DNA from 2 places in the Marinomonas dokdonensis genome. Region 2 is predicted to be linked to the other one. Evidence: riboswitches for the same ligand, from Rfam matches in the RefSeq annotation. Region 2 holds a riboswitch; the other holds the start of a gene.
What was found. Region 2 has a riboswitch for FMN ahead of ACUM5Y_RS08945 (DMT family transporter). Riboswitches for the same ligand answer to the same signal wherever they lie in the genome.

Region 1: linked by a shared signal. The riboswitch ahead of ACUM5Y_RS04705 (6,7-dimethyl-8-ribityllumazine synthase) and the one ahead of ACUM5Y_RS08945 (DMT family transporter) in region 2 are both predicted to bind FMN.

The regions. Positions count from the first base shown of each region.
Region 1 is NZ_JBRAND010000002.1:36,747-40,160, reverse strand. It holds gene cobW (cobalamin biosynthesis protein CobW) at 1-126, opposite strand, end outside; gene cobM (precorrin-4 C(11)-methyltransferase) at 117-902, opposite strand; gene cobJ (precorrin-3B C(17)-methyltransferase) at 911-1,687, opposite strand; FMN riboswitch at 1,921-2,073, shown strand; gene ACUM5Y_RS04705 (6,7-dimethyl-8-ribityllumazine synthase) at 2,196-2,675, shown strand; gene ACUM5Y_RS04700 (leucine-rich repeat domain-containing protein) at 2,746-3,414, opposite strand, start outside.
Region 2 is NZ_JBRAND010000003.1:256,312-259,725, reverse strand. It holds gene ACUM5Y_RS08950 (NAD(P)-dependent oxidoreductase) at 1-199, opposite strand, end outside; gene ACUM5Y_RS08945 (DMT family transporter) at 240-1,166, opposite strand; FMN riboswitch at 1,310-1,487, opposite strand; gene ACUM5Y_RS08940 (hypothetical protein) at 1,571-2,038, opposite strand; gene ACUM5Y_RS08935 (putative bifunctional diguanylate cyclase/phosphodiesterase) at 2,273-3,414, shown strand, end outside.

The sequences.
Region 1 (3,414 bases), on a different contig from region 2:
AAACTCATTAACAATCACCGCGATGCGTTTACCCGCCGCTTGCTTAAGTACATTGGATAACAGGGTGGTTTTACCACTGCCTAAAAATCCCGTCACTATGGTGGTTGGTATCTTATTTAACTGCATGAGGAATCCTTTTTTGTTTTATGTATTTTGCGAAAAATGTGTGCCTGAGATTTATCGTATAAATAGGAATCCGCAAACTCTTCGGTATCCAGCACCTTGCCGACTAGAATCAAGCTGGTACGGGTGAATTTTTTAGCGCGTACTTTGGCAACAATATCCGCCAATGTGCCGGTGACATAATCTTGATCTGGCCAGCTTGTGCGGTAACACACAGCCACAGGACAATCCTCACCATAATGAGGAATCAGCTCCTCAACAATTTTATGGATACGAGTCACCCCAAGGTGAATGGCTAAGGTTGCACCACTTTGTGCTAACGCAGGTAAACGCTCACGTTCAGGAAAAGGGGTTTTGCCTTCATAGCGCGTCATGATCACAGTTTGCGACACACCAGATAGGGTCAGCTCTTTTTTCAACATAGCCGCCGATGCCGCCACCGCACTCACGCCGGGTATCACCTGATAGTCAATATCCAAGGCTTCGAGTCGACGAATTTGTTCGCCAATGGCGCCATATAAAGCAGGATCACCGCACTGTAAGCGCGCAACATCTTTACCCTCTTGGTGGGCCTTGGCGATCACCGCAGTGGTTTCTTCAAGGTTCATTTGCGCCGTATCATGAATGGCTTCCGCCTTGTCACGCACACTGTCGATCACTTGGGTCGGAATTAACGAACCGGCGTACAAAACAACCGGACAGCGTTCCATGGTTTTCACCGCTTTCACTGTCATCAAGTCGGGGTCACCAGGACCTGCGCCTATAAAATAAACTGTCATGCTTTCCCCTAGAGTTTCTTCGAATAGCCCCGTGGCGTATATATCCACTGTTTGTCGCCATTCACTATGTGCTTAGTATCGGAATTCCCCACACTGACCATGGTGAACATATCCACATCTTTAGCGTCTAATTCCCCTAGGGTGATAAAACGCACCTGTTCTTCTGGACGCGTTAGCTGACGACCAATCATTACTGGAGTACTCGCCGGGCGATACTGCAATAAGACATCACGGGCATGGTTTAATTGCCAATCCCGCTTGCGGGACACTGGGTTATAAAACGACACCACAAAATCCCCTGCGCCACAGGCATGTAGACGTTTATCTATGGTTTCCCATGGGGTCAGCAAATCCGACAAGGAAATGGTACAAAAATCATGACCCAATATGGCCCCTACGCGACTCGCTCCCGCTTGCATGGCGGAAATACCCGGAATCACTTCAATATCTACGTCTAACCACTCAGGATGGTTCTCTTTGCCTTGTAATTGTAGATCCAGCAATTCAAACACCAAGGTGGCCATGGCATAAATGCCAATATCACCACTAGAGATCAGTGCGGTGGTTTTGCCTTGTGCCGCCAAATCCAACGCTAAGCGGGCACGGCCTATTTCTTCCCCTAAAGGTAAATCATGAAAGGTCTTACCCTGACTTAAGTCACCCAGTAATTCTAAATAATACCCATAGGCAACCCAATCAGTGCAGGCCGCTAGGGCTTGTGTCGCTTTTGGCGCGACTAAATCTAAATCACCGGGGCCCATACCCATTACAAATAGCTTGCTCATTGTCTCTCTACATTTAAAGTGGGCAGCAGTACTGCAAATGCCGCCATTGTACACCGATTGCAACTTTGACGGCATGAAAAGACTAGGATAATGCTTGAGGAAACTTCAGCCAGTAATGCTTTGATTAAATTGGTAAATAAAATGGAACTCATCGTGCAAAATGCTTTTTATGCAGCTGACACTTTGACACCAAGCGCTCAAACAACGTATATTTGCCCCATCGGAAATTCCGATTTCGTTCTCGGGGCGGGGTGAAATTCCCCACCGGCGGTAAAGAATTTATTTCTAAGCCCGCGAGCGCCTAACAGACTTCTGTTTTGTTAGGGTCAGCAGATCTGGTGTGACTCCAGAGCCGACGGTTATAGTCCGGATGATAGAGAGCGTGTCAGACAAAACCTCAAACAAGGTTGGCTTTTTTGTGCCCCTTGTCTACTAGGTATGCCATTTTGAAATGGTGTATTTGCCTGTCCGTTCGCCCTGATTCACCTTTTATATATAGGATTTACCAATGAATCAGAGCTCAACGAATTTTACACCTGCAACACAACGCATTGCTTTTCTTCACGCCTCTTGGCATGAAGATATTGTGTTGAATTGTTTGGATGGATTTAAGAAAGAGTTAACTGCCCGCGGCTATGATGCAGCCTTAATTGATGTTATCCCTGTGCCGGGTGCTTATGAAATTCCCCTACAAGCTAAACTGCTCGCAAAAAGCGGCCAATACGCAGCTATCGCTGGCAGCGCCTTAGTGGTTGATGGTGGTATTTATCGCCATGACTTCGTTGCCCAAACGGTTTGTAGTGCCCTAATGCAGGTTCAGTTAGAAACTGAAATCCCTGTTCTTACAGCCGTTCTAACACCGCACAACTTCCATGAACATGATGAGCATAAAGACTACTTTAGCCGCCACTTCGTGAAAAAAGGTGTAGAACTTGCCAATGCTTGCGACCAAGCCGTTCGCTTAACCGCCGCCGCTAAAGCACTTTAAAGTACAGTGTGTTTTAAATGCCGCTGTTTATCAGCGGCTTTTTTGTGCCTAGCGAGAAACCAAAACAAGGTTAGGCAATACTGGCTTTCAGAGTTTGATAAGCCTTGCTGTTGAGATCTTCCGCCACACAAAGACTTAACATATCTTCCACAAAATAGTGAAAAGCTCGCAATTCAACGTTTGCAATCCCCTCTTGTATGTCTTCCCTAAGGTGTCCATATTTGGAAGCCGCACCAAAATCACCAAACAGAATATGACCTGTGTCGTTATTGATCAGCACATTGTGTGCATATAAATCCCCATGGCTAATCTTGCGCTCGGCAAAATGTTTAAGCAAAGACGCCATTTGCTCAACGATTTGTTCAATCTGTCCAATACTGAATGCTTGCCCTTGGGTAAAGGTGTCACGAGTACAGCTGACTAAACTCGGCGGTTGGCCAAGGTTAGTATAAACCTCAGGGATCAACTCCATCACTAAAGCAGACTGATCCGCCTCACTAATTTTCGCCAAGGGTTTGACTAGATTGTCATGGCTGCCAGTCGCCAAGCAGGCATCCAACTCATCCTCAGGGTAACCATCACTGGTGACCTCTCCCTTAAATACTTTCACCGCTACTTCATTAGGCAAACTCAAAGCATTATGAACCCATGTTGCTTTGGAAATAACGCCAGATGCGCCCTGCCCCAACACCTCTTGTAGGGTTAAATCTTGGCTCGCAACGGTTTTAAAGTCATCATG
Region 2 (3,414 bases):
ACATAAAAACAAGGTTAGCATCCGATGCCGCCGCTTTTGGTGTTAAACCAAATGAGCCAACATAATCTTGGGTCCATTGTTCCGCTTTGCCCGCCGTACGGTTGTACACACATACTTGATGCCCTTGAGCAGATAAGTGGCCAGCCATTGGGTAGCCCATTACGCCCAAACCAATAAAGGCGGTTTTTATCTGTGTCATGCTTTTCTCCTTGCTGTGCTCTGCTGTTTAAAAATGGCGTTTAGACTTGAGAAGCCAAGGCGCTGTGCCTTAGCTCTTTCAATCGTAAGCCAATATTGCCCAATATTAGCATTAAGCCACCAACAATTTGGTAGCTCGTCAGCCCCATATCGAGAAATAACCAGTTAATCGCCCCAGCAAATACAGGGAAAGACAACTCGGCCAGAGTCGCCATTTGTGCCGGTACCGTCCTTAGCCCACGGTAGTAGAACCACATACCAATTAAGCCGCTCAATAAAGCCATTACAATGGCTAAGCCTAAGTCTTTGGTAAGCATAGGGCGAAGGCTTTCCGCATCTATTAACGCTAATGGCAACAACACCATGAGGCCAGCGAGAAAGCGCCCAGACATAATGGCATTGGCAGCAACACCTTGATGAGACAAATACTTACCGCAAACAGTTGCCGCCCCCCAAGCAATTACCGCGACCAAGGTATAGCCATAGCCTTTCAAGATACTCACGCTGTCGCTGGAGTAATGCCACTGGGCCGCTTTAAGCTTAAGTAAATCGGGCCACATCATTACAAAGCTCCCACCGAGAATGACTGCTGCCCATTGCAGGAAATTGACCTGGATACGCTCTTTTAAAAACACATAAGCCAATAAAATCGCAACGATCGGCTGCAGCTTCTGCAACAAAATCACCACCGTTGGGTTTAAATAAGCGAATGCTTGCGTGAAAGCGAGAGTACCGACAGCCGAGCCTATGCCGCCAATAAAAAACAAACAGCCATACGACGCCTTAGACAAATGACGAAAAGTATCTCGATAACGCCATAAAAGTGGCGCAGTCACTAAGACAAGGGTCAAGTGCTCTATTAGCACTATCTGTAAGGTTGAATAACCTGCTCCCAGTAATGGGTAGCGTATGAGTGTATCAAGGGCCCATGTGAAACATGCCACCATGATAAAAAATGTACCTGCCATCTTAAATTTCTCCTAGTTCAGTAAGATGTACAGGGGTGATGAGGAATATACCAAGCGTCCCACCTTCTATTGAAAGCAGTAACGAGAGCACATAACGCTCTAAGCAGCCTTATTCCCCATAGTGGGCATAAGGCTGCTTGCTTGGTCGACTTCTATCATCCGGACTGTAACCGTCGGCTCTGGAGTCACACCAGATCTGCTGACCTTAGTTCTCCATTCAATAGAAAAACTAAGCGCTCGCGGGCTGTTTAAAGCAAGGAAGCACCTTGGACAATAAAATCACCGCCGGTGGGGAATTTCACCCCGCCCCGAAGTTCGATTTATGTAAAATTTTAAGAGGTTAACTTTAATGGCACAAAGGCTAATGAGCAATGCAGATTTCGATATAATCGGCATTTATCAGATTATTGCTGGGCGAGTTGAATAATGGTTTCTAACGAACGCTTTAATAATGCGACGTCGGATGATGAAGGTGGCAGAGCTTTTTTGGCGCACCCGTTGATGACAACCGCATAGTCCGTTATCAAGGTTTGTTGTGAGTATCGGGTCGATAAGCCCGCTGTCACACTCGTTTTATAAGCATCTATCTGTTGCTGTAAAGTCGCGGCCTTTTCGGCATCATTGTTACTGTAAGCCAATAATCCGGGCGTCATGATATCTTGTTGAATGAAATCATTATAAGCCACTAAACCTTCACGCACTGCCTGCAAATCCTGCTCTGGGTAGACGCTTGCCATGTCCGATGTTTTACCCACAACAAAATCAAGCACCGCCTGACATTCTTGCATTTCATTCAATGAAGGCGCAGCTGCAACATTAAGACTTAAGACCAGTCCAGCAGTACACGCTAATATAGAATATTTAGTAATCATAATTATTCGCCCTTTAATTAAGTTGTTACTACTAAGATGCCGACCTCAAAAGATACCACTCACTCTCTTTAATTTAATGGCACAAGCCAATTTCAATACATAATATAACGACAAAGGAATTCTATTGCTTGTACAATAGGTAATTGTATTATGAATAACGAAAACAAATAGCCGCTTATTTTTGTTTCGAGCACAAGTTAACCATATATATTGCAGGATACGGATCGTTCTAATATGAAGTCAGCAAATCATAAGTCGTCGAAATATGGTTTTGTTTTAGAGTTGTCTGACGCCTACCGACACAGACAGTTTAGATTAATCGCACAACAACTGCTCATGTTTGGCTTGCTAACCTATTTGGTTGCTCCTATTGCTATGTACATCTCGTGGGAAACTGCGAATATTGTTTGTCTCATCTCTTGGTCTGTCAGTTTAATGTTGAGCGGCGCGTGGTTTTTATATATCTGGTATAGCCACAGTCGTCCATCTGAATTGCGTTTAGTAAGCAAGAAGCTGACTATCATTTCTCTCTGCTTTATTACTCTTCTCTCTACCTTATACGCTATCTTATTCACACATTTTTTCTACACTTTTTCAGACCCTCATCGAATTGTCTTAATGGCCGTCGTGGCAGGCTTTATTTCCACCGGAGCCTGGCAATTATCCAGCTTACCTTTGGCTGGAATTTTATGGACGCTACCCTTATGCATCATTTTTGCGGTCGCCATTTCGGTAATGCCAGCGCACAGGTTTGATTTAATCAGCCCCCTTACATTATTTTACGGTGCTTACTTAAGCGTTGCCGTTATTGCTTCATCCAGAAAGCAAATAGAAGCCTTTGACGCAGAAACAGAAGTGATAAGACAAAGTGAAACTGTGGGCCTATTACTCAACGATTTTGAGGAAAAAGCCAGTGATTGGCTATGGGAAACCAATGCATCAGGTACGCTGAGCCACGTCTCTGTACGCTTGACTGAAGCGGTAGGAAGTAGTGCTCAACAGCTGTTGAATCGCTCTTATGTAAACATCATCACAGCACTCGTTGATGACTCTGAGGCCGACTACAAACGTAACCTAGCGGCCTTTACGAATGCCTTAAACGGCCATCGCCCTTTTAACGACCTCATTCTACCCATTAAATCCGAGCACTCACCTCTTTGGTGGTCATTTTCTGCAAAGCCACTAAAAGATGCTCATGACAATTTTTGTGGCTGGCGTGGTGTTACCTCAGATATTACCAACAACTACGAATCTGCCCGAGAAATGCAGCGCCTCGCCAATGTAGATTCATTAACAGGGCTTGCAAATCGCCATCATTTGACGGATCAGCTAAACCGCTTTTACACCTCACCCACCACGCCTTGCGCCTTATTCTT